DNA from 3 places in the Streptomyces dangxiongensis genome. Region 1 is predicted to be linked to each of the others. Evidence: predicted binding sites of a transcription regulator. Region 1 holds the regulator's gene; each other region holds the start of a gene.
What was found. The regulator HrcA, encoded in region 1, represses chaperone genes, less so after heat shock. The targets are predictions, from matches to a motif close to TTNGCACTCNGNNNNNCNGAGTGCNAA.

Region 1 (10,249 bases):
CGTGCCTCGCGCCGAGAGGGCATGAGGCACAGCCATCTACAGTACCAGTGGCCCTCCGGGCGGCCCAAAACGGCTCCCGGTCCCTCCCCGTGGGACCATGGAGACTACGTATCGATCCGACCCGAGGCATAAGGCGCCTCAAGAGACAGGACCCTGCGTGCCCGCGACCCCTAACCATGTGCCCGAGCCGAGCCGTACCGACCCGGCTCAGATCCGCAACTTCTGCATCATCGCGCACATCGACCACGGCAAGTCCACGCTCGCCGACCGGATGCTCCAGCTCACCGGTGTGGTCGAGCAGCGGCAGATGCGTGCTCAGTACCTCGACCGGATGGACATCGAGCGCGAGCGCGGCATCACGATCAAGTCCCAGGCGGTGCGTCTGCCCTGGGCCCCGACCGAGGGCCCCGACCAGGGCACGACGCACATCCTCAACATGATCGACACCCCGGGGCACGTCGACTTCACCTACGAGGTCTCGCGGTCGCTGGCCGCCTGCGAGGGGACCGTCCTCCTTGTCGACGCCGCCCAGGGCATCGAGGCGCAGACCCTCGCCAACCTCTACCTGGCGATGGAGAACGACCTCACGATCATCCCGGTGCTGAACAAGATCGACCTGCCGGCCGCGCAGCCGGAGAAGTTCGCCGAGGAGCTGGCGAACCTGGTCGGCTGTGACCCGGACGACGTGCTGAAGGTCTCCGCGAAGACCGGTATCGGCGTGGACGCGCTGCTGAACAAGGTCGTCAAGGAGATCCCGGCGCCGGTCGGGGTGGCCGACGCGCCCGCCCGCGCGATGATCTTCGACTCGGTCTACGACTCCTACCGCGGTGTCGTGACGTACGTCCGTGTCATCGACGGCCAGCTCAACCGGCGCGAGCGCATCAGGATGATGTCGACGGGCGCCACCCACGAGCTGCTGGAGATCGGCACCAACTCGCCCGAGATGCTGCCGGCGGACGGCCTCGGCGTCGGCGAGGTGGGCTATCTGATCACCGGTGTGAAGGACGTCCGCCAGTCCAAGGTCGGTGACACCGTCACCAGCCAGCACAAGGGCGCCACCGAGGCGCTCGGCGGCTACAAGGACCCGAAGCCGATGGTCTTCTCGGGTCTGTATCCGCTCGACGGCTCGGACTACCCGGAGCTGCGCGAGGCGCTGGACAAGCTGCAGCTCAACGACGCGGCCCTGGTCTACGAGCCGGAGACCTCCGCCGCCCTCGGCTTCGGCTTCCGCGTCGGCTTCCTCGGCCTGCTCCACCTCGACGTGATCCGGGAGCGGTTGGAGCGCGAGTTCGGCCTCGACCTGATCGCCACCGCCCCGAACGTGGTCTACCGCGTGATCCTGGAGGACGGCAGCGAGATCACGGTCACCAACCCCAGCGAGTTCCCCGAGGGGAAGATCGAGCAGGTCTTCGAGCCGGTCGTGCGGGCCACGGTCCTCGCGCCCACGGAGTTCATCGGCGCGATCATGGAGCTGTGCCAGACCCGGCGCGGCACTCTGCTCGGCATGGACTACCTCTCCGAGGACCGCGTCGAGATCCGCTACACCCTCCCGCTCGCCGAGATCGTCTTCGACTTCTTCGACCAGCTCAAGTCCAAGACGCGCGGTTACGCCTCGCTGGACTACGAGCCCACGGGTGAGCAGAGCAGCTCGCTGGTCAAGGTCGACATCCTGCTGCACGGCGACAAGGTGGACGCCTTCTCGGCGATCACCCACAAGGACCAGGCGTACGCGTACGGCGTGCGGCTCGTCGCCAAGCTCAAGGAGCTGATCCCGCGGCAGAACTTCGAGGTGCCGGTGCAGGCCGCCATCGGCTCCCGGGTGATCGCCCGTGAGACCATCCGCGCCATCCGCAAGGACGTCCTCGCCAAGTGCTACGGCGGTGACATCTCCCGGAAGCGGAAGCTGCTGGAGAAGCAGAAGGAAGGCAAGAAGCGGATGAAGATGGTGGGTTCCGTGGAGGTTCCTCAGGAAGCCTTCATCGCCGTCCTGTCCAGCGATGACAGCGCGGGGCCGGCCAAGGGCAAGAAGTAACCAGAGGTAACAGCGGGTTACGTCCGCAAACCGGGCACTCGGGGGCTCGCCGTGCGAAAGCGCGGCGGGCCCCCGCGCGTGCGGAGCGTCACGATGAGGGGAAAGTGACAGGCCGATGCCCCTTACGCAGCGGCCGGTCGCGCCTTACTCTGATCCCTGCTCGATAGTTACTCGCGAGTTAAACAAGCAACCCGAACCCCCACCGTGAGTTAATCCAGCCGCACCCAGTTCGCCGCACCGTCGCGGGCCCCCGGAGGATGTCGTGAGCGACACACAGACCCTGATCGAGACCCGTCCGCCGTCCGTGGCGGCCCTCTTCCTGGAGCGCGTCGCGGCCACACCGGACGCCGAGGCCTACCGGTACCCCGTACCGCCGGCCTCCGGCCAGGGCCCCGACGACTGGAAGTCGCTGAGCTGGGCCCAGGCGGCCGACCGGGTGCACGCGATCGCGGCCGGTCTCATCGACCTGGGCATCCAGCCCGAGCAGCGGGTGGCGCTCGCCTCCTCCACCCGCGTCGAGTGGATCCTCGCCGACCTGGGCATCATGTGTGCCGGCGGCGCCACCACCACCGTCTACCCGCAGACCAACGCCGACGAGTCCGCGTTCATCCTGTCGGACTCCGAGAGCCGGGTGCTGATCGCCGAGGACGCGGCCCAGCTCGCCAAGGCCGTGGAGAAGCGCGCCGAGCTGCCCGCCCTGACCAAGGTCGTGGTCGTCGACCCGGCCGGTGTCGAGACGAACGACTGGGTGACCACCCTCGCCGAGCTGGAGGAGCGCGGCAACGCCTACCTGGAGAGGCACCCGCAGCTCATCAAGGAGCGGGTCGGCGCGATCACCAGGGACCAGCTCGCCACCCTCATCTACACCTCCGGCACCACCGGCCGGCCCAAGGGCGTGCGCCTGCCGCACGACAACTGGGCGTACATGGCGCGGGCGATCGCGGCGACCGGCCTGGTCACCGTCGACGACGTGCAGTACCTGTGGCTGCCGCTCGCGCACGTCTTCGGCAAGGTGCTCACCTCCGGGCAGATCGAGGTCGGGCACGTCACCGCCGTCGACGGCCGCGTCGACAAGATCATCGAGAACCTTCCGGTGGTGCGGCCGACGTACATGGCGGCCGTGCCGCGCATCTTCGAGAAGGTGTACAACGGCGTCGCGGCCAAGGCCCGCGAGGGCGGCGCGGCGAAGTACAAGATCTTCCAGTGGGCGGCCCAGGTCGCCCGCGAGTACGCCAAGGCCAGCCAGGACAACTTCCGGCGCACCGGCACCGCCTCCGTGCCCTTCGGCCTCGCCACCCGGCACAAGGTCGCCGACACCCTCGTCTACGGCAAGCTCCGCGAGGCCTTCGGCGGCCGGCTGCGCGCCTGTGTCTCCGGCGCCTCCGCGCTCTCCCCGGAGATCGGTTTCTTCTTCGCCGGCGCCGGCATCCACATCCTGGAGGGCTACGGCCTCACGGAGACCTCCGCCGCGTCCTTCGTCAACCCCGGCGAGGCCTACCGCACCGGCACGGTCGGCAAGCCGCTGCCCGGCACCGAGGTGCGCATCGCCGACGACGGCGAGATCCTGCTGCGCGGCCCCGGCATCATGGAGGGCTACCACCAGCAGCCCGGGAAGACCGCCGAGGTGCTGGAGTCCGACGGCTGGTTCCACACCGGCGACATCGGTGAACTCTCGCCCGACGGCTATCTGCGCATCACCGACCGCAAGAAGGACCTCATCAAGACCTCCGGCGGCAAGTACGTCGCGCCGGCCGAGGTCGAGGGCCAGTTCAAGGCGGTGTGCCCGTACGTCTCCAACATCCTCGTGCACGGCGCCGACCGGAACTACTGCACCGCCCTGATCACCCTGGACGAACTCGCGATCCAGGACTGGGCGAAGGACAACGGCCTGGAGGGCAGGCCGTACGCGGAGATCGTCGCCGCGCCGCAGACGGTGGAGATGGTCGACGGCTACGTCCGGCAGCTCAACAGCGGGCTCCAGCGCTGGCAGACCATCAAGAAGTTCCGGCTGCTGCCCCGCGACCTCGACGTGGAGCACGGCGAGATCACGCCGAGCCTGAAGCTGAAGCGGCCGGTGGTGGAGCGGGAGTACCGGCACCTCATCGACGAGATGTACGCGGGGACGCGGGAGCAGTAGGGGACGGCGGAGCGGACCCGCGGCCCGGCCCACGCCCGGTGGCGGCGGCCTGCCCGACGCCACCCCGGCACCCCGGGCTGCGGCAGGCCACCCTCGTACGCCCGGACGCAACGCCCGGCCCGCCCCGCCCGCTCCAGCCGGAGTGGCCGTCGGGGTGCGGGACAATGGGGGACATGCCTTCCGCACTTCCCGACGGCGAGCCCGTCCCCGCCGACGGTGCGCTGCCCGCGCACGCGCTCGCCGGGGCCGGCGAGCGCCCGCTCGGTTTCTACCTCCACGTGCCGTACTGCGCGACCCGCTGCGGCTACTGCGACTTCAACACCTACACCGCGACCGAGCTGCGCGGCACCGGCGGGGTCCTCGCCTCCCGGGACAACTACGCCGAGACGCTGACCGACGAGATCCGGCTGGCCCGCAAGGTGCTGGGCGACGATCCGCGCGAGGTCCGCACGGTCTTCGTCGGCGGCGGTACGCCGACCCTGCTCGCCGCCGGCGACCTGGTACGGATGCTGACCGCGGTCCGCGACGAGTTCGGTCTCGCGCCGGACGCGGAGGTCACGACGGAGGCGAACCCGGAATCGGTCGGCCCGGAGTACCTCGCCGCCCTCCGGGAGGGCGGGTTCAACCGGATCTCCTTCGGCATGCAGAGCGCCAGGCAGCACGTACTGAGGGTCCTCGACCGCACCCACACCCCCGGCCGGCCCGAGGCGTGCGTGGCGGAGGCCAGGGCGGCGGGCTTCGAGCACGTCAACCTGGACCTGATCTACGGCACCCCGGGGGAGTCGGACGACGACTGGCGGGCCTCCCTGGAGGCGGCCCTGGGCGCGGGCCCCGATCATGTCAGCGCGTACGCGCTCATCGTCGAGGAGGGCACCCGGCTCGCCGGCCGGGTCCGCCGGGGCGAGATCCCGATGACGGACGACGACGTCCACGCCGACCGCTATCTGATCGCCGAGGAGATGCTGGGCGCGGCCGGCTTCGACTGGTACGAGGTCTCCAACTGGGCCACCTCCCCGGCGGCCCGCTGCCTGCACAACGAGCTGTACTGGCGGGGCGCCGACTGGTGGGGCGCCGGACCGGGCGCGCACAGCCACGTGGGCGGCGTGCGCTGGTGGAACGTGAAGCACCCGGGCGCGTACGCGGCGGCGCTGGCCTCGGGGCGGTCGCCGGGCGCGGGCCGGGAGCTGCTGTCCGACGAGGACCGCCGGGTCGAGCGCGTCCTGCTGGAGCTGCGGCTGCGCGAGGGCGTACCGCTGGATCTGCTCCGGGCCCAGGGGCTCGCGGCGGCGCGCCGGGCCCTGGCCGACGGACTGCTGCGGGAGGGGCCGTACGAGGAGGGGCGCGCCGCGCTGACCCTGCGCGGTCGGCTGCTGGCGGACGCGGTGGTGCGGGACCTGGTCGACTGACCCCCACGGCGGGCGCGGCCGGCACGGACCCTGGTGGACCGGCCTCGCACGGGCGCGGTCACGAGGTCGATCAGCTCCTCGAACGGCCCTCACGCGGGCGCGGTCACGAAGTCGATCAGCTCCTCGACCCGTCCCAGCAGCTCAGGCTCCAGGTCCTTGTACGACCGCACCCGCGCCAGGATCCCCTGCCAGACCGCGCCCGTGTTCTCCGGCCAGCCCAGTGCCCGGCACACCCCCGTCTTCCAGTCCTGGCCGTGCGGCACCGTCGGCCAGGCCGGGATGCCCACGGCGGACGGCTTCACCGCCTCCCAGACGTCGATGTACGGGTGTCCGACGACGAGCGCGTGCTCGCTGGTCACCGACTGTGCGATGCGCCACTCCTTGGTGCCGGGCACCAGGTGGTCCACGAGCACGCCCAGCCGGGCGTCCGGGCCCGGCGCGAACTCGGCGACGATCGCCGGCAGGTCGTCCACGCCCCCCAGGTACTCCACCACCACGCCCTCGACGCGCAGGTCGTCGCCCCACACCTTCTCGACCAGTTCGGCGTCGTGCCGGCCCTCGACGTAGATGCGGCCGGCGCGGGCCACGCGCGCGCGTGCGTCCGGGACGGCGACCGAGCCGGACGCCGTGCGGGTGGGGCGTACCGGCCCCGACGGCGGCCGTACGAGGGTCACCGCGCGGCCCTCCAGCAGGAAGCCGTTCGGCTGGAGCGGGAAGACCCGGTGCTTGCCGGAACGGTCCTCCAGGGTCACCGTGCCGGCCTCGCAGCGGATCACCGCCCCGCAGAACCCGCTGCCGGGCTCCTCGACCACCAGGCCCGGCTCGGCCGGCACCTCCGGCACGGGCTTCGGCTTCTTCCACGGCGGGGTCAGGTCGACGGAGTACTGGCGCATTCGGATGACGATAGGAGAAGCCGTACGGCGACGCCCACGACACGCCGGGAACCGGTCGGCGGAGCGGCTCAGCTCACGCCGAAACGGGCGGCCAGGGCGTCCCGTTGACGCCGTACGAAGGCGGCGTCCACCACCGCTCCGTGCCCCGGCACGTACAGCGCGTCCTCGCCGCCGAGCGCCAGCAGCCGGTCCAGCGCGGCCGGCCAGTGCGACGGCACCGCGTCCGGCCCCGCCTGCGGCTCCCCGGACTCCTCCACCAGGTCGCCGCAGAACACCACCTTCGGTGCGCCGGGGACGAGCACGGCGAGGTCGTACGCGGTGTGGCCGGGGCCCACGGCGGCCAGCAGCACCTGCCGGCCGCCGCCCAGGTCGAGGGTCCGCTCGCCGGACACCGGATGGCCGGGCGCGACCAGGGCGTCCACCGCCTCGTCGGCGTCGGCGGCCGGCAGGCCGTTGCCGAGCGCGTCCAGGCGCAGCTCCTCGCGCCGGTGGGCCAGGACCGCGTCCACGCCCACGGCCGCGTACATCTCGGCGCCGGCGAACGCTGACGCCCCGAGGACATGGTCGAAATGGGGATGGGTGAGCGCGAGATGGGTCACACGGCCGCCGGACAGCGCCTCGGCCCGGGACCGCAGCCGCGCCCCCTCCGCCAGGCTCGACCCCGCGTCCACCACCAGCGCCGTCCCCGCGCCCAGTACCAGGCCCGAGGTGCAGTCCCAGCCGGGCAGCCGGCACCGCCCCACCCCGGCGGCCAACCGTTCCCAGCCCAGGTCTTCCCAAGTCACCGTCATAGCGGCGACGCTAGCGCTACGGGTCGGTACGGCGGGCCCGGCCTTGCCCGGTGCATGCCCGGCGGCCGTACACTGGGCCGGGGAAGGCTGGCACTCGCACGGGCGGAGTGCCAGGCGGCCGGCTCGAACGGACGAACGGACGAGGGACGACGTGCTGGAGGTGCGCGCGGATGCTGAGTGAACGCAGGCTTCAGGTGCTGCGCGCCATCGTCCAGGACTACGTCGGCACCGAGGAGCCGGTGGGCTCCAAGGCGCTCACCGAGCGGCACAGCCTCGGCGTATCCCCGGCGACCGTCCGCAACGACATGGCGGCCCTGGAGGACGAGGGGTACATCGCCCAGCCGCACACCAGCGCGGGGCGCATCCCCACCGACAAGGGCTACCGGCTGTTCGTGGACAAGCTCGCCGGCGTCAAGCCGATGACCGGGCCCGAGCGGCGGGCCATCCAGAACTTCCTGGGGGGCGCCGTCGACCTCGACGACGTCGTGGCGCGCACGGTCCGGCTGCTGGCGCAACTGACCCGCCAGGTCGCCGTCGTGCAGTACCCCTCGCTGACCCGGTCCACGGTCCGGCACGTGGAGCTGCTCTCGCTGGCTCCCGCGCGGGTGATGCTGGTGCTGATCACGGACACCGGCCGGGTCGAGCAGCGGATGGTCGACTGCCCGGCGCCGTTCGGCGAGGCGTCGCTGGCGGATCTGCGGGCGCGGCTGAACAGCCGGGTCGCGGGCCGCCGCTTCGCGGACGTGCCGAAACTGGTCGAGGACCTGCCGGAGGCCTTCGAGCACGAGGACCGAGGTACGGTCTCCACAGTGCTCTCCACTCTTCTGGAGACACTCGTCGAGGAGAACGAGGAGCGGCTGATGATCGGCGGTACCGCCAATCTCACCCGCTTCGGGCACGACTTCCCCCTCACGATCCGGCCCGTCCTGGAGGCCCTGGAGGAGCAGGTCGTGCTCCTCAAGCTCCTGGGCGAGGCGAAGGACCCCGGCGTGACCGTGCGCATCGGCCACGAGAACGCCCATGAAGGACTCAACTCCACCTCCGTCGTGTCGGTGGGCTACGGTTCGGGCGGCGAGGCAGTCGCCAAGCTCGGCGTGGTCGGACCGACCCGCATGGACTACCCGGGAACGATGGGAGCGGTACGCGCAGTGGCACGGTACGTCGGACAGATCCTGGCGGAGTCGTAAGTGGCCACGGACTACTACGCCGTTCTCGGCGTGCGCCGCGACGCGTCGCAGGATGAGATCAAGAAGGCGTTCCGCAGGCTCGCTCGCGAGCTGCATCCGGACGTCAACCCCGATCCGAAGACCCAGGAGCGGTTCAAGGAGATCAACGCCGCCTACGAGGTGTTGTCGGACCCGCAGAAGAAGCAGGTCTACGACCTCGGCGGCGATCCGCTCTCCCAGTCGGGCGGGGCCGGTGCGGGCGGTTTCGGCGCCGGCGGCTTCGGCAACTTCTCCGACATCATGGACGCGTTCTTCGGTACGGCGTCGCAGCGCGGGCCGCGCTCGCGCACACGGCGCGGCCAGGATGCGATGATCCGCATCGAGATCGAGCTGGACGAGGCGGCCTTCGGGACGACCAAGGACATCCAGGTCGACACCGCCGTCGTCTGCAACACCTGCAACGGCGAGGGCGCGGCCCCGGGCACGTCGGCGCAGACGTGTGACATGTGCCGCGGCCGTGGCGAGGTGTCGCAGGTCACCCGGTCCTTCCTGGGCCAGGTCATGACCTCCCGGCCCTGCCCCCAGTGCCAGGGCTTCGGCACGGTGGTGCCGACCCCCTGCCCGGAGTGCGCCGGCGACGGCCGTGTCCGCTCGCGCCGCACGCTCACCGTGAAGATCCCGGCCGGCGTCGACAACGGCACGCGGATCCAGCTCGCCGGTGAGGGCGAGGTCGGCCCCGGCGGCGGTCCGGCCGGTGACCTGTACGTCGAGATCCACGAGCTGCCGCACGCGATGTTCCAGCGGCGCGGTGACGACCTGCACTGCACGGTCACTGTCCCGATGACGGCGGCGGCCCTCGGCACGAAGGTGCCGCTGGAGACCCTGGACGGCATGGAGGAGGTCGACATCCGGCCCGGCACCCAGTCCGGCCAGTCGATCCCGCTGCACGACCGGGGCGTGACCCACCTGCGCGGCGGCGGCCGGGGTGACCTGATCGTCCACGTCGAGGTCATGACCCCGACCAAGCTCGACCCCGAGCAGGAACGCCTCCTGCGTGAACTGGCCAAGCTGCGCGGCGAGGAACGCCCCCAGGGCCAGTTCCAGCCGGGGCAGCAGGGTCTGTTCTCCCGGCTGAAGGACGCCTTCAACGGCCGCTGAGGCGGTCGAGGGACGCGTGCGACGGCCGCCGAGGCGGCTGACGGACGCTTCGGCCGGCCGCCGAGCCGGGCGGCCGGGGGCGGTCGCAGCCGGTCGGGGAGTCGCCGGGGAGTGGCCGGGGATTTGCGGGGGTCGGCCCCCGCAAATCCCCTTGTGCCACCGGCCTGTGCGACGGAAACCCGGATTCGGTCCCGTACGGGGGACGTGACACCATGCGGTCATGTCCTCCGCACTGACCGATCTCTTCCCCCACCCGATCGTGCAGGCCCCCATGGCGGGCGGCGTCTCCGTGCCCCAGCTCGTCGCCGCCGTCTGCGAGGCCGGCGGGCTCGGGTTCCTCGCCGCCGGGTACAAGACCGCCGACGGCATGTACCAGGAGATCAAGCGGCTGCGGGGACTGACGGCCCGCCCCTTCGGCGTGAACGTGTTCATGCCGCAGCCGGAGCACCCCGGCGCGGCCACCGGCATCAGCGCGCCGGCCGGCGCCGCGCCCTCGTCCGGCGCCGTCGAGGTGTACGCCCACCAGTTGGCCGGTGAGGCCGCCTGGTACGAGACCGAGCTGGGGGACCCGGACAGCGGCCGGGACGACGGCTACGAGGCCAAGCTCGCCGTGCTGCTCGACAACCCGGTGCCGGTGGTCTCCTTCCACTTCGGCGTGCCGAGCCG
Region 2 (10,249 bases), 960 kb from region 1:
GGGGACGCCGCCCGGGGAGAACATGCGGGTCATCGGCGCCATCACGATCCGGTTGGGGACGGTGAGGCCGTTGAGGGAGATCGGCCGGGACAGGATCCGGGCCGCGCGGGAGGCGGGGGTCGTGACGGTCACGTGGGGGCTCCTCGGGGATTCACTCGGTAGACCAGTCGGTATGTGCGCACGCAATGTTGCACCTAATGAATAAACCTCCGGCACGCGTTCGCGCATTCCACCCGCACCCCACCGGCTCCGTGACCCCGGTCACACCGCACACCCGTCGCGGGAAACGCCCGAGGGCGGCACCCCCTGCGTCAGCAGGAGGTGCCGCCCTCGGTCGGAAGGACAGGCGATCAGCCGGAGGCCGATCAGAAGTCCATGTCACCGCCCGGCATGCCGCCGCCGGCCGGCGCGGCGTTCTTCTCCGGCTTGTCGGCGATGACGGCCTCGGTGGTGAGGAACAGCGCGGCGATGGACGCGGCGTTCTGGAGCGCGGAACGCGTCACCTTCGCCGGGTCGATGATGCCCTCGGCGACCAGGTCGACGTACTCACCGGTCGCGGCGTTCAGGCCGTGGCCCGGGGTGAGGTTGCGCACCTTCTCCACCACGACACCGCCCTCGAGGCCGGCGTTGACGGCGATCTGCTTCAGCGGGGCCTCGAGCGCGATGCGCACGGCGTTGGCGCCGGTCGCCTCGTCACCCTCGAGCTCCAGCTTCTCGAAGACCTGGGAGGCCTGGAGCAGGGCCACGCCACCACCGGCGACGATGCCCTCCTCGACGGCCGCCTTCGCGTTGCGGACGGCGTCCTCGATGCGGTGCTTGCGCTCCTTGAGCTCCACCTCGGTGGCGGCACCGGCCTTGATGACCGCGACACCGCCGGCGAGCTTCGCCAGGCGCTCCTGGAGCTTCTCGCGGTCGTAGTCCGAGTCGCTGTTCTCGATCTCGGCGCGGATCTGGTTGACCCGGCCGTTGACCTGCTCGGAGGAGCCCGAACCGTCGACGATGGTGGTCTCGTCCTTGGTGATGACGACCTTGCGGGCACGGCCCAGGAGGTCCAGGGTCGCGTTCTCCAGCTTGAGGCCGACCTCCTCGGAGATGACCTCGCCGCCCGTGAGGATGGCGATGTCGCCGAGCATGGCCTTGCGGCGGTCGCCGAAGCCCGGGGCCTTGACGGCGACGGACTTGAAGGTGCCGCGGATCTTGTTGACGACCAGGGTCGACAGGGCCTCGCCCTCGACGTCCTCGGCGATGATCAGCAGCGGCTTGCCCGACTGCATGACCTTCTCCAGGAGCGGGAGCAGGTCCTTGACCGAGGAGATCTTGGAGTTGGCGATGAGGATGTAGGGGTCCTCGAGCACCGACTCCATGCGCTCCATGTCGGTCGCGAAGTAGGCGGAGATGTAGCCCTTGTCGAAGCGCATGCCCTCGGTGAGCTCCAGCTCAAGACCGAAGGTGTTGCTCTCCTCGACGGTGATGACGCCTTCCTTGCCGACCTTGTCCATGGCCTCGGCGATCAGCTCGCCGATCTGGGTGTCGGCGGCGGAGATGGACGCGGTGGAGGCGATCTGCTCCTTGGTCTCGACGTCCTTCGCCTGCTCCAGCAGGGCGGCGGAGACGGCCTCGACGGCCTTCTCGATACCGCGCTTCAGGGCCATGGGGTTGGCGCCGGCGGCGACGTTGCGCAGGCCTTCCTTGACCAGGGCCTGAGCGAGAACGGTCGCGGTGGTCGTACCGTCACCGGCGACGTCGTCCGTCTTCTTGGCGACTTCCTTGACCAGCTCGGCGCCGATCTTCTCGTACGGGTCCTCGAGCTCGATCTCCTTGGCGATGGAGACACCATCGTTGGTGATCGTGGGGGCGCCCCACTTCTTCTCGAGGACGACGTTGCGGCCCTTGGGGCCGAGCGTCACCTTTACGGCGTCCGCGAGCTGGTTCATGCCGCGCTCGAGGCCGCGCCGCGCCTCCTCGTCGAACGCGATGATCTTGGCCATGTGAAGTGGTCCCTCCAGGACTGGGGGTGATTCCTTCGGACCGCGCCCGCGCCCGCGACGGACGGCTCGCCGGCCGCGTGGTTCCTTGCCCCACTTGGCCTGCGGGCCTCACCGACCCGGTCCTTCGTTGTCACTCTCACCTTCAGAGTGCTAACGCCAATGATTAGCACTCGGCATGGTCGAGTGCAAGCGCCTCGCGGGGTAACGGGCCCTCCGTCAGCCCCGCGCGAACACCGGGCGCGGACACGGGACCGGGCACGGACGGACGCGGATCCCGCCCCGGACCGGGCACGGAGCAGGCACGGACCCGGGCACGGCGAAGGGCCCGCACCCTGTGCCGGTGCGGGCCCTTCGCCACAAAAGACGTTCAGGCGCCGAGGCGAACCATGTCGGCCTGCGGGCCCTTCTGGCCCTGCGAGATCTCGAACTCCACCCGCTGGCCCTCTTCCAGGGTGCGGTAGCCGTCCATCTGAATGGCGCTGTAATGGACGAAGACGTCCGCACCACCGTCGACCGCGATGAAGCCGTACCCCTTCTCCGCGTTGAACCACTTGACGGTGCCCTGAGCCATGCCTAACTCCCCTATTACTGGCCCTTGCACAGATCCGCACTTCGCGGACCCGGGTCAGACCTCACCCCCCATTGGCCGGGGGCGTGCGCCGGAACGCGTCGACCGCGGCTGAATGTATCTGTCCAACTGCCCTCTGCAACAGGTCAATCGGACGAGAAATCTGGAAGCGAGCGGTCCGGAATGTGGCGAGAATTCATCCGACTTCAGGGCAAGTCGGGCCCCACAAAGGGAACAAATGCCGCGGAACACCCCAGCACTTTGGCTGTTTCTTGTCGGGCGCACAGCACCGAATGAAGGGCCGCCGACCCGCGGACCGCGACCGTGTTCCCCAACTCTACCGCGCTCAATCACACAGAATTGCCCCCTCCGCTTCTCTTGTGGAGGGGGCAATCGCAGGAACAACATGTAACCGACGTTACCGAAGGTAATGATGCGGCGGATCAGCCGCCGGCGACCGCCGGAATGATCGACACGCCCGCGCCGTCCGGCGTGGCGGTCTGCAGGCCCTGCTCGAAGCGGACGTCGTCGTCGTTCACGTACACGTTGACGAACCGGCGCAGCTTGCCCTGGTCGTCCAGCACCCGGGCGGCGATCCCCGTGTGGTTCCTCTCCAGGTCGGCGATGACGTCGGCGAGGGTCGCGCCCTCGGCGGCGACCTCGGCCGAGCCGCCGGTGTAGGTGCGCAGGATGGTGGGGATGCGAACGGTCACGCTCATGCGAGGCCAGCCTCTCGGAAGGAGTCCAGGGTCGGGCGGATGGTGGCGGTGAGGCCGGTCCCGGCCACCGCGTCCAAAGTCTTCAGGCCGTCGCCGGTGTTGAGGACGACCGTGGTCTTCGCCGGGTCCAGCACACCGTTCTCGATCAGCTTGCGGGTGACGCCCACGGTGACCCCGCCGGCGGTCTCCGCGAAGATGCCCTCGGTCCGCGCGAGCAGCCGGATCGCGTCCACGACCTGCTGGTCGGTGACGTCCTCCACGGCACCGCCGGTGCGGCGCGCGATGTCCAGGACGTACGGACCGTCGGCCGGGTTGCCGATGGCGAGCGACTTGGCGATCGTGTTCGGCTTCTGCGGCCGTACGACGTCGGGCCCGGCCTTGAAGGCGGTGGACACCGGCGAGCAGCCCTCGGCCTGGGCGCCGAAGATCCGGTACGGCCGGTCCTCGACGAGGCCGAGACTGATCAGCTCCCGCAGACCCTTGTCGATCTTCGTGAGCTGGGAGCCGGAGGCGATCGGGACCACGATCTGGTCGGGCAGCCGCCAGCCGAGCTGCTCGCAGATCTCGTACGCGAGGGTCTTGGAGCCCTCCGCGTAGTACGGCCGCAGGTTGACGTTGACGAAGCCCCAGCCCTCGCCGGCCGAGTCGCCGATCAGCTCGGAGCAGAAGCGGTTCACGTCGTCGTAGTTGCCCTCGATGCCGACCAGCTCACCGCCGTAGACGGCGGCCATGACCACCTTGGCCTGCTCCAGGTCGTGCGGGATGAACACGCAGGAGCGCAGGCCGGCCCGGGCGGCGGCGGCGCCGACGGCACCGGCCAGGTTGCCGGTGGAGGAGCAGGACAGGGTGGTGAAGCCGAAGGCGCGGGCGGCCTCCAGGGCCTGGGCGACGACCCGGTCCTTGAAGGAGTGCGTCGGGTTGCCGGAGTCGTCCTTCACGTACAGCCCGCCGGTCACGCCCAGTTCGCGCGCCAGGTTGTCGGCCTTGACCAGCTCGGTCCAGCCCGGGTTCAGGTTGGGCTTGCCGGCGACGTCCGCGGGGACGGGCAGCAGCGGGGCGTAGCGCCAGATGTTCGCGGGGCCCGCCTCGATGCGGCGGCGCAGCTCTTCGGTGTCGTAGGCGGAGAAGTCGTAGGCGATCTCCAGCGGACCGAAACACTCCTCGCAGGCGAAGACCGGGCCGAGCGGCACCCGGTGACCGCACTCGCGACAGCTCAGGGCCGTGGCGGGACCGAGGTCGACGGTGGGACTGCTGGCGCTTGCAACTGTCTGCACAGCCATGGAGGCGAGGCCCTTTCTCCTCATCTTCCTCACGACGCACTTCGCCGTGAGACGGATTTGGCACCTTCCCTAGCCGGGAGCCTCGCGGAGACGATCAGAACTGATCTACGAGAACCGACTGGAGGGTTGCCGGGGCTTCATCGGGCCGTGTCCCTCTGCCCCTCTGGATGAGCAATATGTGGTTGTTGACGCGGGCGACCCCCGACATGCGATGGTCACCGGCGTTGTTCAAGACTGTAACCGAAGGCCAGGACAGTTGAGATAGTCGTCCGTACCGCGAGATGGATCACACCGTGTGCGTGTGGTCGTGACAGTGAGGAGCCGCAGACCGTGCTGGAAGAAGTCGAGCGCTGGCTGGCCGACCGCTCCTGGTCCGTGACCGACCGCCCGCTCCACCGCGTCCTGGCCGCCAAGCAGCGCACGGGCCAGACGATCAGCGTCGTGCTGCCCGCGCTCAACGAGGAGGAGACGGTCGGCGACATCGTCGCGGTCATCCGCCACGACCTCGTGGAGCAGATACCGCTGGTCGACGAGATCGTCGTCGTCGACTCCGGGTCCACCGACCGCACCGCGCAGGTCGCCGCGCGCGCCGGCGCCCGGGTCGTGCACCGCGACGCCATCCTGCCCCGTATCCCCGCCGTCCCCGGCAAGGGCGAGGTGCTGTGGCGCTCGCTGCTGGTGACCGGCGGGGACATCGTCTGCTTCATCGACGCGGACCTGCGCGAGTTCTCCTCCGACTTCGTCACCGGGATCGTCGGCCCGCTGCTCACCGAACCCGGCGTGGACCTGGTCAAGGCGATGTACGACCGCCCGCTCGGCGGCGCGGCCGGGCAGGGCGGCCGGGTCACCGAGCTGATGGCCCGGCCGCTGCTGAACATGCACTGGCCGCAACTGGCCGGCTTCGTGCAGCCGCTCGGCGGCGAGTACGCGGCCCGCCGCTCCCTGCTGGAGCAGTTGCCGTTCCCCGTCGGCTACGGCGTGGAGCTGGGGATGCTGGTGGACGCGCTGCACCTGGCCGGCCTGGACGCGCTGGCCCAGGTCGACGTGGGTGTGCGCCTGCATCGCCACCAGGACGGGCAGGCCCTGGGCCGGATGGCCGCCGCGATCTACCGCACCGCCCAGCTCCGGCTGGCCCGCGGCCATCTGGTCCGGCCCGCGCTGACCCAGTTCGAGCGGGGCGAGGACGGGTTCGAGCCGCGCACACCTACTCGGTGGACACCGAGGAACGGCCGCCCATGGTGGAGATCGCCGAGTACGCCGAGCGCAAGGTGGCGTGAACGGTCCGTATACGGTCCCGTTTGCGGGCGGACCGTACGTTTGAGCGTTTGTGGGCCGGGCTAGGTTGAGGCGTATGGCTTCCACGCACGGCACTGCTGAACAGGCTCAGGTGCTGGTCGCGTCCAATCGCGGCCCGGTTTCGTATCAGATCGACGAGGAGGGCTCGCTGCACGCCAGGCGGGGCGGCGGCGGGCTCGTCTCCGGGCTGTCGGCCATCGGGTCCGACGCGGACTCCGTGTGGGTGTGCGCCGCGCTCGGCGACGGCGACCGCGAGGCCGTGCGGCGCGCGGACGGCGGACTGCTGCCGGCCGCGGACACCGGCGGGCAGCGGGTGCGGATGCTCGGCATCGACCCGGCCGTGCACGCCGCGGCCTACAACGACATCGCCAACTCGGTGCTCTGGTTCGTCCACCACATGCTGTACCAGACCCCGATGGAGCCGGTCTTCGACGCGGAGTTCCGGCGGCACTGGGCGTCGTACCGGGCCTACAACCAGGCGTTCGCGGAGGCGCTGGCCGAGGAGGCCGCCGAGGGCGCCGCGGTGCTGATCCAGGACTACCACCTGGCCCTCGCCCCGCGCCTGCTCCGGGAGCTGCGCCCCGACCTGCGCATCGGCCACTTCTCGCACACCCCGTGGGCGCCGCCGGACTACTTCCGCCTGCTGCCCGACGACATCGCCGCCGAGCTGCTCGGCGGCATCCTGGGCGCGGACCGCGCGGCGTTCCTCACCCAGCGGTGGGCGGACGCCTTCACCGCCTGCTGTCAGGTGGTCCTCGGGCCCGACGCCGCCGCCGGCACCCGGATCGGGGTGCACGGTCTCGGCGCGGACGCGGACTTCCTGCGCGGGCGGGCCCACCAGGACGACGTGGCCGAGCGGATGACGGCCCTCCGCGCGGAGATCGGCCCGGGCCCCGACGGGACGGCGCGCAGGACGATCGTCCGGGTGGACCGCACCGAGCTGTCCAAGAACATCGTGCGCGGGCTGCTGGCCTACCGGCAGCTACTCGACGACCACCCCGAATGGCGGGAGAAGGTCGTCCACGTCGCCTTCGCGTACCCGTCCCGGCAGGACCTCGCCGTGTACCGCGAGTACACCGCCGAGGTCCGGCGGGTCGCGGACGACATCAACGAGCGCTACGGCACGGCGGGCTGGACCCCGGTCGTCCTGCACGTGAAGGACGACTTCGCCCGCTCCCTCGCCGCCTACCGGCTGGCCGACGTGGCCCTGGTGAACCCCATCCGCGACGGCATGAACCTGGTCGCCAAGGAGGTCCCGGTGGTCTCCGACGAGGGCTGCGCGCTGGTGCTGTCCCGGGAGGCCGGGGCGTACGAGGAGCTGGGCGAGGACGCGATCGTGGTGAACCCGTACGACATCGGGGGGACGGCGGACGCGCTGCACGCGGCCCTGAGCCTGCCCGTGGCCGAGCGGGCGGAGCGGTCGAAGCGACTGGCCGCCGCGGCGACCGCGCTGCCGCCGGCGCGCTGGTTCCTGGACCAGCTTGACGCCCTGCGCAACTGACCGGCCGGCACCTCGCACCTGACCGGCCGACAACCCGGACCGGTGCCCCGCACAGCCGACCGGCCGACAACCCGGACCCGGCAGCGGCTCGGTGCACTCGCCGCCGGCCGGCCGGCAACTTGGACCGATGCCCCGTGGAGCCGACCGGTCGGCAGCCCGGACCCGGTCGGCGGATGCGTGGCGGAGTTGACCGGTCGGCCGGTGCGCTGTGGAGTTGGCCGGCCGGTGCCCGGTGTTCCCGGGCACCGACCGGCCGAGAGCGTCACCCCAGGTGGGCCGCCAGCCCCCGCAGCAGCTCCACGACACCTTCCGGGCCGGCCACCACCAGGTCGGCGCGGTCCGCCAGCTCGGTGACCTCCGTGCTGCCGCTGCACACCAGCAGGCCGGGGGTGCCGGCGGCGCGGAGTTCGTCGACCGCGGCGAAGGCGGGCAGGTCGCCCAGGTCGTCGCCGGCGTAGACGACGCAGCCGGCCCGGGTGGCGCGGGCGTGGTCCAGGAGGGCCACGCCCTTGTCCATGCCCGGCGGGCGCAGCTCCAGGACCAGGCGGCCGGGTTCGACGATCAGGCCGTGCCGGGTGGCGAGGCCGGCGAGCGGGCCGCGCAGGGCCTCGAAGGCGGCCTGCGGGTCGGCGGCGCGGCGGGTGTGGACCGCGAGCGCCCGGCCCTTCTCCTCGATCCACGTGCCCTGCCCGGCGCCGGCGCGCTCCAGCAGGCCGGGCAGTTCGGCGCGGGCGGCGGCCACGCCCGGGTGCGGGGGCGGCGCGGTGACCTTGCCGGTGGCCGCCTCCCAGCGTTCGGCGCCGTAGTGGCCGAGGACGGTGAGGTGCTCCAGGCCGGGGACGTCCGCGAAGCCGCCGTAGCGGACCGCCACCTCGGGCGGGCGGCCGGTGATCACGGCGATGGAGGCCACCTCGGGGGCGAGCGCGGCCAGCGCGGGCACGGCCCCGGGGTGGGCGCGGGCCTGTTCGGGGTCGGCGACGATCGGGGCGAGCGTGCCGTCGAAGTCCAGCCCGATCACGGCGTCACGGGGCCGGGCGAGGAGCGCGGCGAGCCCGTCCCGGCCGGCCTGGGTGGTCGGGAGCGGCAGCGGGTGCAGGGAGTCCGTCGTGTGGGTGCCCATACGGCGACCCTATCCGCGGAAGGCCGGTCCACTCCTCAGCGTTCGGCGCGCCGCGTCTGCCGGATCCGGCGGAGCCGGTTGACGGTGACCGGGTCGTGGGCCAGGGCCCGCGCGTCGTCCAGGAGGGCGTTGAGGAGCTGGTAGTAGCGGACGGGGGACAGATCCAGCTCCTCGCGGATCGCCCGTTCCTTCGCGCCGGGCCCGGGGAACGCCCGGCGCTCCAGCGCGAGGATCGCCTTCTCGCGGCTGCCCAGTTCCATGGGAGCCACCGTAGCGCCGGGCACGGACAGCCGGACCGGTCGTGCCGTCGGACTCCCGCCGCGGGAGTCGGACGACCCGGCCTAGCCGGCGGTTCCGCTGTCGGCCGCCGTGGCCGTCGACTGGAGCCGGGTCAGGACGCCGGAAGGGCTGCCGCCGGGAGCGACGGCCTGCCCGATGTTCTGCTTCACGGCCGCGCTGACCGACGCCCAGGAGGTCTTGCCGACGGGGTACAGCTCGGACGTGGGCAACTGGTCCAGGAAGGGGCGCAGGACCTTGTCGGAGGACTTGCCGGAGGTGCTCATGGCGGTGGAGGCGGAGCCGGTGACCGGCAGCAGCCCGTAAGTGCGGGAGAAGGTGAGGACGTTCTTCTCGCTGTAGACGAAGTCGAGGAAGTCACCGATCTGCTCGGCGTGTCCGTTCTGCCGGAAGCCCATCATCCAGTCGGCGACGCCCATGGAGGCGCGGGCCTTGCCGGTGCGGCCCGGCATCGGCACCGTGCCGAACTTCACGCCCTTGCGGCCGGCCTGCTGGATCAGCGTGGGGTGCCCGGTGAGCATGCCGACCTGGCCGTCGGCGAACGCGGCGAAGGCGTCGGCGCGGTTGAGCTTGCCGGGGGCGACCGGGCCGGTCAGGTCCTTGCCGACCAGCTCGTCCTTGAGCCAGGCGAAGGTCTCCATGTTCTGCGCGGAGTCGAGGGTGTAGGTGCCGACGTCGTCGGTGTAGCCGCTGCCGCCGCTGAGCAGCCACTGCATGGTCTCGGCCTGGGCCTCCTCCGGGCCGAGCGGCAGGGCGTAGGGGTACTTCACGCCCTTGTCCTTCAGGGCGCGGGCGTCGGCGGCCAACTGGTCCCAGGTGGTCGGCGGGGTGATGCCGGCCCCGGCGAACAGGGTCTTGTTGTAGAAGAGCACCCGGGTGGAGGCGGCGAACGGGATGCCGTACTGGGTGTGCTTCCACTCGCCGGCGTCGGAGAGCTGGGAGAGGAGGTCGGCCTGGGTGCGGATGGAGAGCAGGTCGGACACCTGGTAGAGCTTGCCGGCCGCGGCGTAGTCGGCGTAGGCGCCGATCTGGGCCAGGTCGGGGGCGTGGCCGGCGTCGACCATCTCCTTGACCTTGCGGTCGACGTCGTTCCACGAGTAGACGCTGACCTCGACCTTCACGCCGGAGTGGTGCGACTCGTACTCCGCGGCCAGGTCGTCCCAGTACTTCTTGGAGCTGTTGGCGGGGGAGTCGCCGTAGTCGGCGGCGACGAGTCTGAGGGTCACGTCGGAGGAGCCCGTGCTCCCGCAGCCGCCGAGAACCGCCGTCATGCCCAGTGCGGACACCACCGCGATCGTTCCTGTCGTACGCCGACGCACCCTCAAAGCCCCAACCCTGCTGTCTGACCGTTCGATATATGGACAGCTAAGGTCTACACCACGTGAGTGGACTAGACCTTTCCCGGGTGGGAGGGTCACACTAGGGCCCGTGGTGAGACATGTCATCGCCCTCGACGTGGGCGGTACCGGAATGAAGGCCG
Region 3 (10,249 bases), 2.1 Mb from region 1:
GCCGTACGGCGTCTGGGGCGGCCTGACCGAGGACGAGCGCGAAGAGTTGATGGGGCGGGCCCGCAACCGCCTGGTGTCGGCGTCGACCACCAGCGGCGACACCACCCCTGAGCACTGAAGGAACGTTTCTGCAAAGATTCGCACCCCACCCCTCGGCGGGCACGCGAGCGTGCCCTCGACGCCGCCGGGCAGCTCCTGGACGCGGGCGAGGCCAGGACGCGCCCGGCTGTCCGCACCGCGCCTGCCGCGCCCGGTGACCGGGCCGAGTGGGCGGCGCCCGGCCAGCGCCGTACCGACCGCGTCCGATCGTCGGCGCCGCGTCAGCCGCGTCCGGTCGTCCGGGCCGCGCGGGCCAGTTGTTCCAGCGTCGCCGCCACGGCCGGCACCTGTGCCAGGTCGGGCAGGGTGAGCGCGACGATCTCCCGCCGTACCGCCGGTTCCAGCCGTACCGTCCGCACGCCCCTCGGCCGTACCGACTCCACCGCGAGCTGCGGCAGTACGGCGACCCCCAGACCCGCGCCGACCAGGCCGACCACCGCCGGGTAGTCGTCGGTGGCGAAGTCGATCCGCGGGGTGAAGCCCTCCTTCTCGCACACCGCGACCAGTTGGCCGCGACAGCGCGGGCAGCCCGCGATCCAGGGCTCGGCGGCCAGCTCTCCGATGGCGACGGCGTCCGCGCGCGCGAGCCGGTGCCGTTCGGGCACCAGGGCGACCAGCCGGTCCGTCAGCAGGGGCCGTACGACGAGGTCGTCCCAGTCCTCGGCAACCGCCGCGCCCTCGTAACGGAAGGCCAGGGCCAGGTCGCAGTCCCCCTCGCGCAGCAGTTCGACGGACCTCGGGGGTTCGGCCTCCTCCAGGGAGACGCGGGTGCCGGGATGGGCGGCGCGCAGGGCGGCCAAGGCCGTCGGGACCAGCGTGGAGCTGCCGCTGGGGAAGGAGACCAGCCGGACCCGGCCCGCGCGCAGACCGGCGATGGCGGCGACCTCCTCCTCGGCCGCGGTGAGCCCGGCGAGGATGCCGGCGGCGTGCCGCACGAGGGCCTCGCCCGCCTGGGTGAGACGCATCTCCCGGCCCGCGCGGACCAGCAGCGGGGTGCCGACGGAGGTTTCCAGGGCCTTCATCTGCTGGCTGACGGCCGGCTGGGTGCAGCCCAGTTGGCGCCCCGCCGCGGAGAAGGAACCGGTGGTGGCGACGGCGCGCAGAACGCGGAGATGACGGGCCTCGATCACCCCAGGAGCATAAGACAGCCTTGGACGAGACGTCCGATCACGCGTCGGTACTTTGGGTCCCGGTCCCGTACCGTGCGGGGAATGAAGGTTCTCTCGGTGAATGTGGGCCGCCCCCGGCGCGTGCCCTACACGGGTCAGCCGGACGGGCTGACCGGTATCGACAAGCGGCCGGCCGACGGGCCGGTGCGGGTGGCGGCGCCCGGGCCCAAGGGGACCGGCGGGAGCGGGCTCGCCGGGGACGCGGTGTGCGAACGGCGCTTCCACGGCGGGGACGACCAGGCGGTGTACGCGTTCGCCCGCGAGGACCTCGACGCGTGGGAGCGCGAACTCGGCCGGCCTCTGGCCAACGGCTGTTTCGGGGAGAACCTGACGACGGACGGCCTGGAGGTCTCCGGGGCGCTGATCGGCGAGCGCTGGCGGATCGGCCCCACGGTGGTGCTGGAGGTGACCTCGGGCCGTGTTCCGTGCCGTACGTTCCAGGGCCATCTGGGCGAGCGCGGCTGGGTCAGGAGGTTCACACAGAAGGGCGCATCGGGTGCCTACCTCCGGGTGATCGAGCCGGGTGAGATCCAGGCGGGCGACGCCGTGGAGATCGTGTACCGGCCGGACCACGGGGTGACGGCGGCGTTGCAGTTCCGCGCGATCACCACCGACCGGGACCTGCTGCCGGAGCTGCTCGCCGCGGGCGACGCGCTGCACCCGGAGGCGCGGGCGGCGGCCCGCGCGTACCTGGCCGCGCGGACCGGCTGACGGGCCGTCGCCGCAGCGGACTCCGCGGGTCCGGGTCACTACGCTTGGGCCATGACAACGGCTCTGATTACGGGATCGACCGCGGGAATCGGTGCCGCGTTCGCGCGGCGGCTCGCGGCTGACGGGCACGACCTCGTCCTGGTGGCCCGGGACACCGGGCGGCTGCGCGAGCAGGCGACCGAACTGCACGACCGGCACGGCATCGAGGTGGAGGTGCTGACCGCCGACCTGTCCGAGGACAAGGGCATCGAGGCGGTCGCCGACCGGCTCGGCGACCGCAAGAACCCGGTCGACCTGCTGGTGAACAACGCCGGCTTCGGCAACAAGGGCCGCTATCTGGACGTGCCCATGCCGGACGAGCTGATGATGCTCAAGGTGCACTGCGAGGCGGTGCTCCGGCTGACGTCGGCGGCGGCCGGGGCGATGCGGGAGCGGGGCCGGGGCGGCGTGGTGAACGTCGCCTCCGTGGCCGCCTTCGTCCCGCGCGGCACGTACGGCGCGTCCAAGGCGTGGGTCGTGCAGTTCACCCAGGGCGCGGCGAAGGACCTGGCCGGCAGCGGGGTCCGGCTGATGGCGCTCTGCCCGGGCTTCGTGCGCACCGAGTTCCACCAGCGGGCCGGCATGGGCACGGACAACATCCCGGGCTGGATGTGGCTGGATGCCGACAAGCTGGTCGCGGCGGCCCTGACCGACCTCGCGCGGGGGAAGACGGTGTCCGTCCCGGATCCCCGGTACAAGGCGCTGATGGGGCTGGTGAAGGTGACGCCGCGCGCACTGCTGGGCGGGATCAGCTCGAAGACCGGACGCAGGTACGGGCCGCAGTAGCGGACGGGGGACGCCACCGGCCTGGTGTCCCGGTTTCCCCGTGTTCCGCCGGCCCGATGTTCCGGCGGCCCGGATCCACAGTCTTCCGCCGGCCCGGATTCATGGTCTCGCGGCGGCCCGGCGGCCGGCCGGGGCCGTCCGGACGCGTCGCGGCTCGTGGCACCGGTGGAGTTGCCGCTCGGGAGAGAAGCCCGGCGAGCGCGCGTGACACCGCCGGGCCGGACGCGGCCGGGCCTGCGCGCCGTGGACAGGGCGAAGGCCCGGTCCCCTGCCGGGACCGGGCCTTCACTCGGGCGCTTGCTCGCTCAGTGCGAGTGGCCGTGGCTGTGGCCGTGGCCCGCGGCCTCAGGCTCCTCTTCCTTCTTCTCGACGACCAGGGTCTCGGTCGTGAGCAGCAGGGAGGCGATGGAGGCGGCGTTCTCCAGGGCGGAGCGGGTGACCTTCACCGGGTCGATGACGCCGGCCTTGATCAGGTCGCCGTACTCGCCGGTGGCGGCGTTGTAGCCCTGTCCCGGCTCCAGGTCCTTGACCTTGGAGACGATGACGTAGCCCTCCTGGCCGGCGTTCTCGCCGATCCAGCGCAGCGGCTCGACCACGGCGTTGCGGACCACGGCGACACCGGTGGCCTCGTCGCCGGTCTTGTCCAGGTTGCCGGCCAGGACCTTGGAGGCGTGCACCAGGGCGGAGCCGCCGCCGGAGACGATGCCCTCCTCGACCGCGGCGCGGGTCGCGGAGATGGCGTCCTCCAGGCGGTGCTTCTTCTCCTTCAGCTCCACCTCGGTGGCGGCGCCGACCTTGATCACGCACACGCCGCCGGCCAGCTTCGCGAGGCGCTCCTGGAGCTTCTCGCGGTCCCAGTCGGAGTCGGTGTTCTCGATCTCGGCCTTGATCTGCGCGACGCGGCCGTGCACGTCCTCGGTCTTGCCGGCGCCGTCGACGATCGTGGTGTCGTCCTTGGTGACGGTGATGCGGCGGGCCGAGCCCAGCACGTCGATGCCGACCTGGTCGAGCTTGAGGCCGACCTCCTCGGAGATGACGGTGCCGCCGGTGAGGGTGGCGATGTCCTGGAGCATGGCCTTGCGGCGGTCGCCGAAGCCGGGGGCCTTCACCGCGACGGCGTTGAAGGTGCCGCGGATCTTGTTGACGACCAGGGTCGACAGGGCCTCGCCCTCGACGTCCTCGGCGATGATGAGCAGCGGCCTGGAGGCACCGGCCTGGATGACCTTCTCCAGCAGCGGCAGGAGGTCGGCGATGGCGGCGATCTTGCCCTGGTGGATGAGGACGTACGGGTCCTCCAGGACGGCCTCCATGCGCTCCTGGTCCGTCACGAAGTACGGCGACAGGTAGCCCTTGTCGAAGGCCATGCCCTCGGTGAAGTCCAGCTCCAGACCGAAGGTGTTGGACTCCTCGACGGTGATGACACCGTCCTTGCCGACCTTGTCCATGGCCTCGGCGATCAGCTCGCCGACCTGCTGGTCCTGGGCGGACAGCCCGGCGACGGCGGCGATGTCGGACTTCTCGTCGATCGGGCGCGCCGTGGCGAGCAGCTCGTCGGAGACGGCCTTGACCGCGGCGTCGATGCCCTTCTTCAGGGCAGCCGGGGAAGCGCCGGCGGCGACGTTCTTCAGGCCCTCGCGCACCAGCGCCTGGGCGAGCACGGTGGCGGTGGTGGTGCCGTCACCAGCGATGTCGTTGGTCTTGGTCGCCACCTCCTTCACCAACTGGGCGCCGAGGTTCTCGTACGGGTCCTCGAGCTCGACCTCGCGGGCGATCGTGACACCGTCGTTGGTGATGGTGGGGGCGCCGAACTTCTTGTCGATGACGACGTTGCGGCCGCGGGGGCCGATCGTCACCTTCACCGTGTCGGCAAGCTTGTTGACGCCGCGCTCGAGGGCGCGACGGGCGTCCTCGTCGAACTTCAGGATCTTCGCCATGACAGCGGGAGCCCTCTCCGAAAGTGTGGGTGAAAAGAGACTGCGCCCCGGACGCCCGGCTTCTTATCGATTCGCGGGGGCCAGGGGCGCAGCTCAGAGCAGCGAAGTGCTTGAGGTGAATTACTTCTCGATGATCGCGAGAACGTCGCGAGCCGAGAGGACGAGGTACTCGTCGCCGTTGTACTTCACCTCGGTGCCGCCGTACTTGCTGTAGAGGACGACGTCACCGACCTTGACGTCGAGCGGCAGGCGCTCGCCGTTCTCGAACCGGCCCGGGCCCACGGCGAGGACGGCGCCCTCCTGGGGCTTCTCCTTCGCGGTGTCCGGGATGACCAGGCCAGAGGCCGTGGTCTGCTCGGCGTCGAGCGGCTGGACCACAATGCGGTCCTCGAGCGGCTTGATGGCAACCTTGGAGCTGGTGGTCGTCACGATCCGACCTCCCCCTTCGGAGATCTCACGGGGTTAACTGTCTGAGGTGGCGACCAGGTCGATCCGTCGTCGCGGGTGCCGGACCTGCCCGTCGCTTTGTTGGCACTCTCGACTGCCGAGTGCCAGGGCCGAGACTATGACCGTGATTAGCACTCGGTCAAGCGGAGTGCCAATGCGCGCGGCGCGTCGCCCCGATCCGGGGGTGCCGGAGCGTCCCGCGCGGGCGGCCGGGGCCGCCCGTGCCGGGGGCCTCCGGGTCCACCCGGTCCGCCTCTACAGGTAGTCCTCGAGGCGTCCGACGGTCAGCCCGTGCTCCTGCGCGTGGCGCAGGACCCGCGCCGTGCGTTCGCGCAAGGACAGGCCCGTCGACTCGTCCGGGCCCACCAGGACGATGTCGCCGGGGCGCAGCCGGTGGGGGCCGTGGGTGTAGACGAGGCCGGCCGGGGTCAGGGCGGCGCGCCACAGGGCGACCGCCGTGATGCCGCAGTCCGCCGCCGCGCGCAGGGTGGTGGTGTCGTACGAGCCGTAGGGCGGCCGGAAGAGGCGCGGGCGGACGCCGAGGCGGGCGCGGAGCCGGTGCTGCTGGCCGCAGATCTCGGCGCGCTGGGAGGCGTACGGCGTGCCGGCCGACGCCCGGTGGCCGAGGGTGCGGTTCTCGATGCCGGCGCCGAGCGCGCGCAGCCGGGCGAAGTGGCGGTAGCCGGGGCCGGCGACGCTGTCGGTGAGGAACATGCTGACCGGCAGCCGCAGGTCGCGGACCATGTCGAGGAAACTGGGATCCTGTTCGGCGCCGTCGTCGTAGGTGAGGAAGACGACCCGGTCGCGGGTGGGGACGTGGTCGGCCACCGGGGGCAGGGCGTGTGCCCCCGGGTGTGCGGTCAGCGGCCGGGCGGTGTGCAGCGGGGAGCGGGCGAGCGGTTCGGTCAGCCCCCAGCGGCGGTAGCCGCGGTCGGGGGCCCGGCCGTGCGGGCGCACCCCTTCGGCCGCCTTCTTGCCGAGCCGCTCGATGGGGTCGACGGACGGGGCGCAGCCCGTCAGGAGCAGGGCCGCGGCGAGGACCGCGGCCGGGCCCCGCGGCCTCACAGGTAGTCCTCCAGGCGGGCCACGGCGTAGCCCTCGCGCGTGACCTTGTCCAGGAAGCGGCGCATGTCGTCCACCATCGTGCCGTTCCAGTCGTCCCGGCCGCGGAAGTGGGTGAGGACGATGTCGCCGGGGTGCAGGCTGCGGTCCCACTCGCGGTACTCCCAGTGGTCCACGAAGACCTCTTCGTCCCAGATGGGCGCGTATCTGATCCCGCAGGCCCTGGCGGCGCGCAGGGTGTCGCCGTTGTAGTTGCCGTACGGCGGCCGGAAGACGGTGGGCGCCTTGCCGAACTGCTTCTTCATGATGTCCTGCATGCCGCAGATCTCGTGCTTCTGCTCGTCGTAGGACAGTCCGGGCAGGTAGGGGTGGGTCAGGGTGTGGTTGTTGAGGGTCACGCCCCGCGCCTGCATCCTGCGGAAGTAGCCGTAGTCCTCCTTGACGAGGTAGTCACTGAGGAAGGCGGTGTACGGGATCTTCAGCTCGCTCATCATCCGCAGGAACGCGGGGTCCTTCTCCGCGCCGTCGTCAATGGTGAGGAAGACGACCTTCTGCCGGGTGGGGATGGTCGTGAAGACCGGCGGGAGCCCCTCCTCCTCCTGCCCGTCCACCTCGAAGCCGTCCCGGGCGGTGATCTCGGGTTTCCTGGCGGGCGGGGCCGGGGGTGCGAGCGGGGCGCGGTCCAGGCCCCAGCGGTGGGCGGCGGCGGCCAGCCGGGCGTGTTCGGCGGCCTGGCGGGCGTGTTCCGCGGCCCGGCGGGTCTGCGGGTCGGGGGCGCGGGCGGGGCCGCCCCGGCCGGTGGCCGGTTCGGTGCGGTCGGCGCAGCCGGTGAGGAGGGCGGCGGCGGCCAGCGCGAGAGCTGCGCAGCGGACGGCCACCGGCACGCCCGATGCCTGACTTTTGTCATTTTGTACTACTACTCGCATGGTGTCGGATCCTCCCAGGCCCGGGCGTCCGCACCGGGCCGACACCGCCGCCGGGCGCGCACCATCCACCGACTGGCCCACAATGACCCGGTGAACGACCTCGCTCTGCTCCTCACCCCCGAAGGCCGCGCCCTCCTCGACGAGGTCCGCGACACCGCCCCGGCGGACGAACTCGCCGTCGCCACCCGGCTGCGCCGCGACCACCCCGCCGAGCTGGTGTCGGCCGCGCTCGGCCAGGCCCGGCTGCGGCAGCGGGCGGCGGCCAAGTTCGGGACCGAGGACGCCGGGCGGATGTTCTTCACGGCGAACGGGGTCGAGCAGTCGACGCGGACCGCCGTGGCGGCGTACCGGGCGCAGCGGTTCCGGGACCTCGGCGTCACGTCCGTCGCCGACCTGTGCTGCGGGATCGGCGGTGACGCGATCGCGCTCGCGCGGGCCGGGATCCGGGTACTGGCCGTGGACCGGGATCCGCTGACCGCGGCGGCGGCCCGCGCGAACGCCGAGGCGCTGGGGCTCGCCGGGCTGATCGAGGTACGGGAGGCGGACGTCACGGAGGTCGACGTCACCGGTTACGACGCGGTGTTCGTGGACCCGGCCCGGCGGGGCGGACGCGGCCGGATCTTCGACCCGGAGGCGTACTCGCCGCCGCTGTCCTGGGCGGTACGTACCGCCGCCGGCGCACCGCGCGCCGCGCTGAAGATCGCCCCGGGCATCCCGCACGAGGCGGTGCCCGACGCCGCCGAGGCCGAGTGGGTCTCCGACGGGGGTGACGTGAAGGAGGCGGTGCTGTGGTTCGGGACCGGGACGCCGGGTGCCGTGCGGGCCACGCTGCTGCCGGGCCCGCGCACGCTGGCCGGCCGGGGTCTGCCCGATCCCGGGGTGCGGCCGGTGGGGCGGTACCTGTACGAGCCGGACGGTGCCGTGATCCGCGCCCACCTGGTCGCGGAGGTGGCCGAGGAGATCGGCGGCGGCCTCGTGGACCCGACCATCGCCTACGTCACCGCCGACGAGCTGCGGCCCACGCCGTACGCCTCCGCCTACGAGATCACCGACCGGCTCCCGTTCAACGTCAAGAAGCTGAGGGCGCTGCTGCGCGAGCGCGGCGTCGGCACGCTGACCGTGAAGAAGCGCGGCTCGGCCGTCGAGCCGGAGGAACTGCGCCGGAAGGTGAGACCGCAGGGGCCGAACGCGGCGACGGTGTTCCTCACCCGCGTCGCCGGCGCCCCGACGATGCTGATCGGCGGACCGGTCTAGGAGTTGTCTTCAAATGTCACGCCCACATCAACAGCGATGCGAGGGTGACGGCTGCTTGGTAGGACTCGGCGGTCTTGTCGTAGCGGGTCGCGATACCGCGCCACTGTTTCAGGCGGTTGAAGCACCGTTCCACCACGTTGCGCCGCTTGTAGAGCTGCTTGTCGAAGACCGGCGGGCGCCCGCCCCGGCTGCCGCGGCGGTGCCGGTTGCGGACCTGGTCGGCCCGCTCGGGGATGGTGTGGCTGATACCCCGGCGTCGCAGCCAAGTCCGGATGGCCCGCGAGCTGTAGCCCTTGTCGCCCAGGACATGGGAGGGCCGCACGCGTGGCCGTCCCGAGCCTAGGCGGGGCACCCGTATCGCCTCCATCACGGCGGTGAACTGGGTGCAGTCGTTGGTGTTCCCGCCCGTGATCGTGAAGGCGAGCGGGCGGCCCAATGCGTCACAGGCCAGGTGAATCTTGCTGGTCAGGCCGCCCCTGGAGCGTCCGAGGCCGGGGCTGCGGAGCCCCTTTTTCGGGCTCCGGCGGCGTGCTGGTGGGCGCGGACAACGGTGGAGTCGACCGACACCAGCCAGTCGATGTCCCCGGCCGCATCTGCCTGTGCCTGGGCGGCACGGAGCATCCGCTCGAAGGTGCCGTCCAGCGCCCAGCGGCGGAAGCGGGTGTGCAGCGTGGCCCACGGACCGTACCGCTCGGGCACATCCCTCCAGGCGGTGCCGGTCCGGAACTTCCACACGATCCCGTTGAGCACGGTGCGGTCGTCCAACCGCTTCCGCCCCCGCAAGGGCTCCGGCAGCAGCGGCCGGACGAACTCCCACTCGGCGTCCGACAGTTCATGGCGACGTATCACCCCACCATGATCCACCACTCAAGATCTTTTGAAGACACGACCTAGGTATATCGCCCTGACGGGCCGGTCCCCCGGGTGGGTGACCGGCCCCTCGCGTTCGTCCGGCACCCGCGCGGGCCCGACCGCGTGGCCGAGGCGGCGGCGGCCGGGGTGGTCACCGGGCGGGCGGGCCGGTCGTCGCCGAGCGCGCTGTCGATGTCGACGCCGCGGATGTTGCCGTTCAGATGCCAGTAGGCCCACCCTGCCGCCGCGGCGCCCAGCACCAGGGCGCCCGCCAGGGCGAGGCCGGCGGTCTTCAGCACTACCGACCGCCGGCCCGCCGCTCCGGCCGTGTCGCCCCGCGCCTCGTGTCGCGTCACGACAGGAACGTACGTCCGAATTATGAACGGGATGTCAGCGAAGTCCGCACCCACCGGTTTTCTCGGGAGATTCTCATCCCAGGGTCACCGTCGGCACGGGATTGCCGCCGCTCCAGGAGGCGTTGAAGCCGAACGTCACCGAACCGCCGTCCGGAACGCCACCGTTGTAGGAGGCGTTGGCGCACGACACGGCCGTCCCCGACTGGGTGCACGTGGCGTTCCAGGCCTGGGTGATGCGCTGGCCCGCGCCGTAGTTCCAGTTCACCTTCCACGAGGACAGCGAGGCGCCGGAGCAGGAGATCTTCACCTGGCCGGTGAAGCCGTTGTTCCACTGGCTGGTGACGCTGTAGGCGGCGGTGCAGGCACCGGGGCCCGGCGGCGGGGTGGTGGTGGAGCCGCCGAGCGCCTGCGCGATGCCGTGGTACGCCGGTTTGGGCTGGTAGTTCTCGTCGTACGGTGTCGCCGCCCCGTAGCCCGGGAAGGTGCTCGGCACCCATGAGTCGGCGTCGGTGAAGCCCCAGACGGTGACGTTGACGCAGCGGGTCACCGTCGCGCACGCGGCCACGACGGACTTGAAGTCGGCCGCCTGCTGGGCGGGTTCCGTGCTGTCGGCC

Region 2: a site for HrcA is predicted at 2,152-2,178, ahead of groL (chaperonin GroEL). Genes of this name have one in related genera too.
Region 3: a site for HrcA is predicted at 5,314-5,340, ahead of groES (co-chaperone GroES). Genes of this name have one in related genera too.

What each region holds. Positions count from the first base shown of each region.
Region 1 is NZ_CP033073.1:5,312,124-5,322,372, forward strand. Features, by position in the region: gene lepA (translation elongation factor 4) at 158-2,032, shown strand; gene D9753_RS23910 (AMP-dependent synthetase/ligase) at 2,295-4,169, shown strand; gene hemW (radical SAM family heme chaperone HemW) at 4,343-5,575, shown strand; gene D9753_RS23920 (DUF3097 domain-containing protein) at 5,665-6,468, opposite strand; gene D9753_RS23925 (MBL fold metallo-hydrolase) at 6,537-7,259, opposite strand; gene hrcA (heat-inducible transcriptional repressor HrcA) at 7,430-8,446, shown strand; gene dnaJ (molecular chaperone DnaJ) at 8,447-9,583, shown strand; gene D9753_RS23940 (nitronate monooxygenase) at 9,804-10,249, shown strand, end outside.
Region 2 is NZ_CP033073.1:4,355,558-4,365,806, reverse strand. Features, by position in the region: gene D9753_RS19635 (NADH:flavin oxidoreductase) at 1-132, opposite strand, end outside; gene groL (chaperonin GroEL) at 366-1,988, opposite strand; gene D9753_RS19625 (cold-shock protein) at 2,356-2,559, opposite strand; gene D9753_RS19620 (MoaD/ThiS family protein) at 3,000-3,275, opposite strand; gene thrC (threonine synthase) at 3,272-4,555, opposite strand; SAM riboswitch class I at 4,573-4,729, opposite strand; partial or broken gene D9753_RS19610 (glucosyl-3-phosphoglycerate synthase) at 4,886-5,832, shown strand; gene D9753_RS19605 (alpha,alpha-trehalose-phosphate synthase (UDP-forming)) at 5,907-7,352, shown strand; gene otsB (trehalose-phosphatase) at 7,615-8,472, opposite strand; gene D9753_RS19595 (DUF3263 domain-containing protein) at 8,508-8,732, opposite strand; gene D9753_RS19590 (ABC transporter substrate-binding protein) at 8,814-10,088, opposite strand; gene D9753_RS19585 (ROK family protein) at 10,201-10,249, shown strand, end outside.
Region 3 is NZ_CP033073.1:3,207,605-3,217,853, forward strand. Features, by position in the region: gene D9753_RS14050 (WhiB family transcriptional regulator) at 1-118, shown strand, start outside; gene D9753_RS14055 (LysR family transcriptional regulator) at 321-1,229, opposite strand; gene D9753_RS14060 (MOSC domain-containing protein) at 1,311-1,979, shown strand; gene D9753_RS14065 (SDR family NAD(P)-dependent oxidoreductase) at 2,031-2,804, shown strand; gene groL (chaperonin GroEL) at 3,110-4,738, opposite strand; gene groES (co-chaperone GroES) at 4,859-5,167, opposite strand; gene D9753_RS14080 (polysaccharide deacetylase family protein) at 5,441-6,250, opposite strand; gene D9753_RS14085 (polysaccharide deacetylase family protein) at 6,247-7,173, opposite strand; gene D9753_RS14090 (class I SAM-dependent methyltransferase) at 7,264-8,427, shown strand; partial or broken gene D9753_RS14095 (IS5 family transposase) at 8,444-9,273, opposite strand; partial or broken gene D9753_RS14100 (LCP family protein) at 9,402-9,635, opposite strand; gene D9753_RS14105 (endo-1,4-beta-xylanase) at 9,709-10,249, opposite strand, start outside.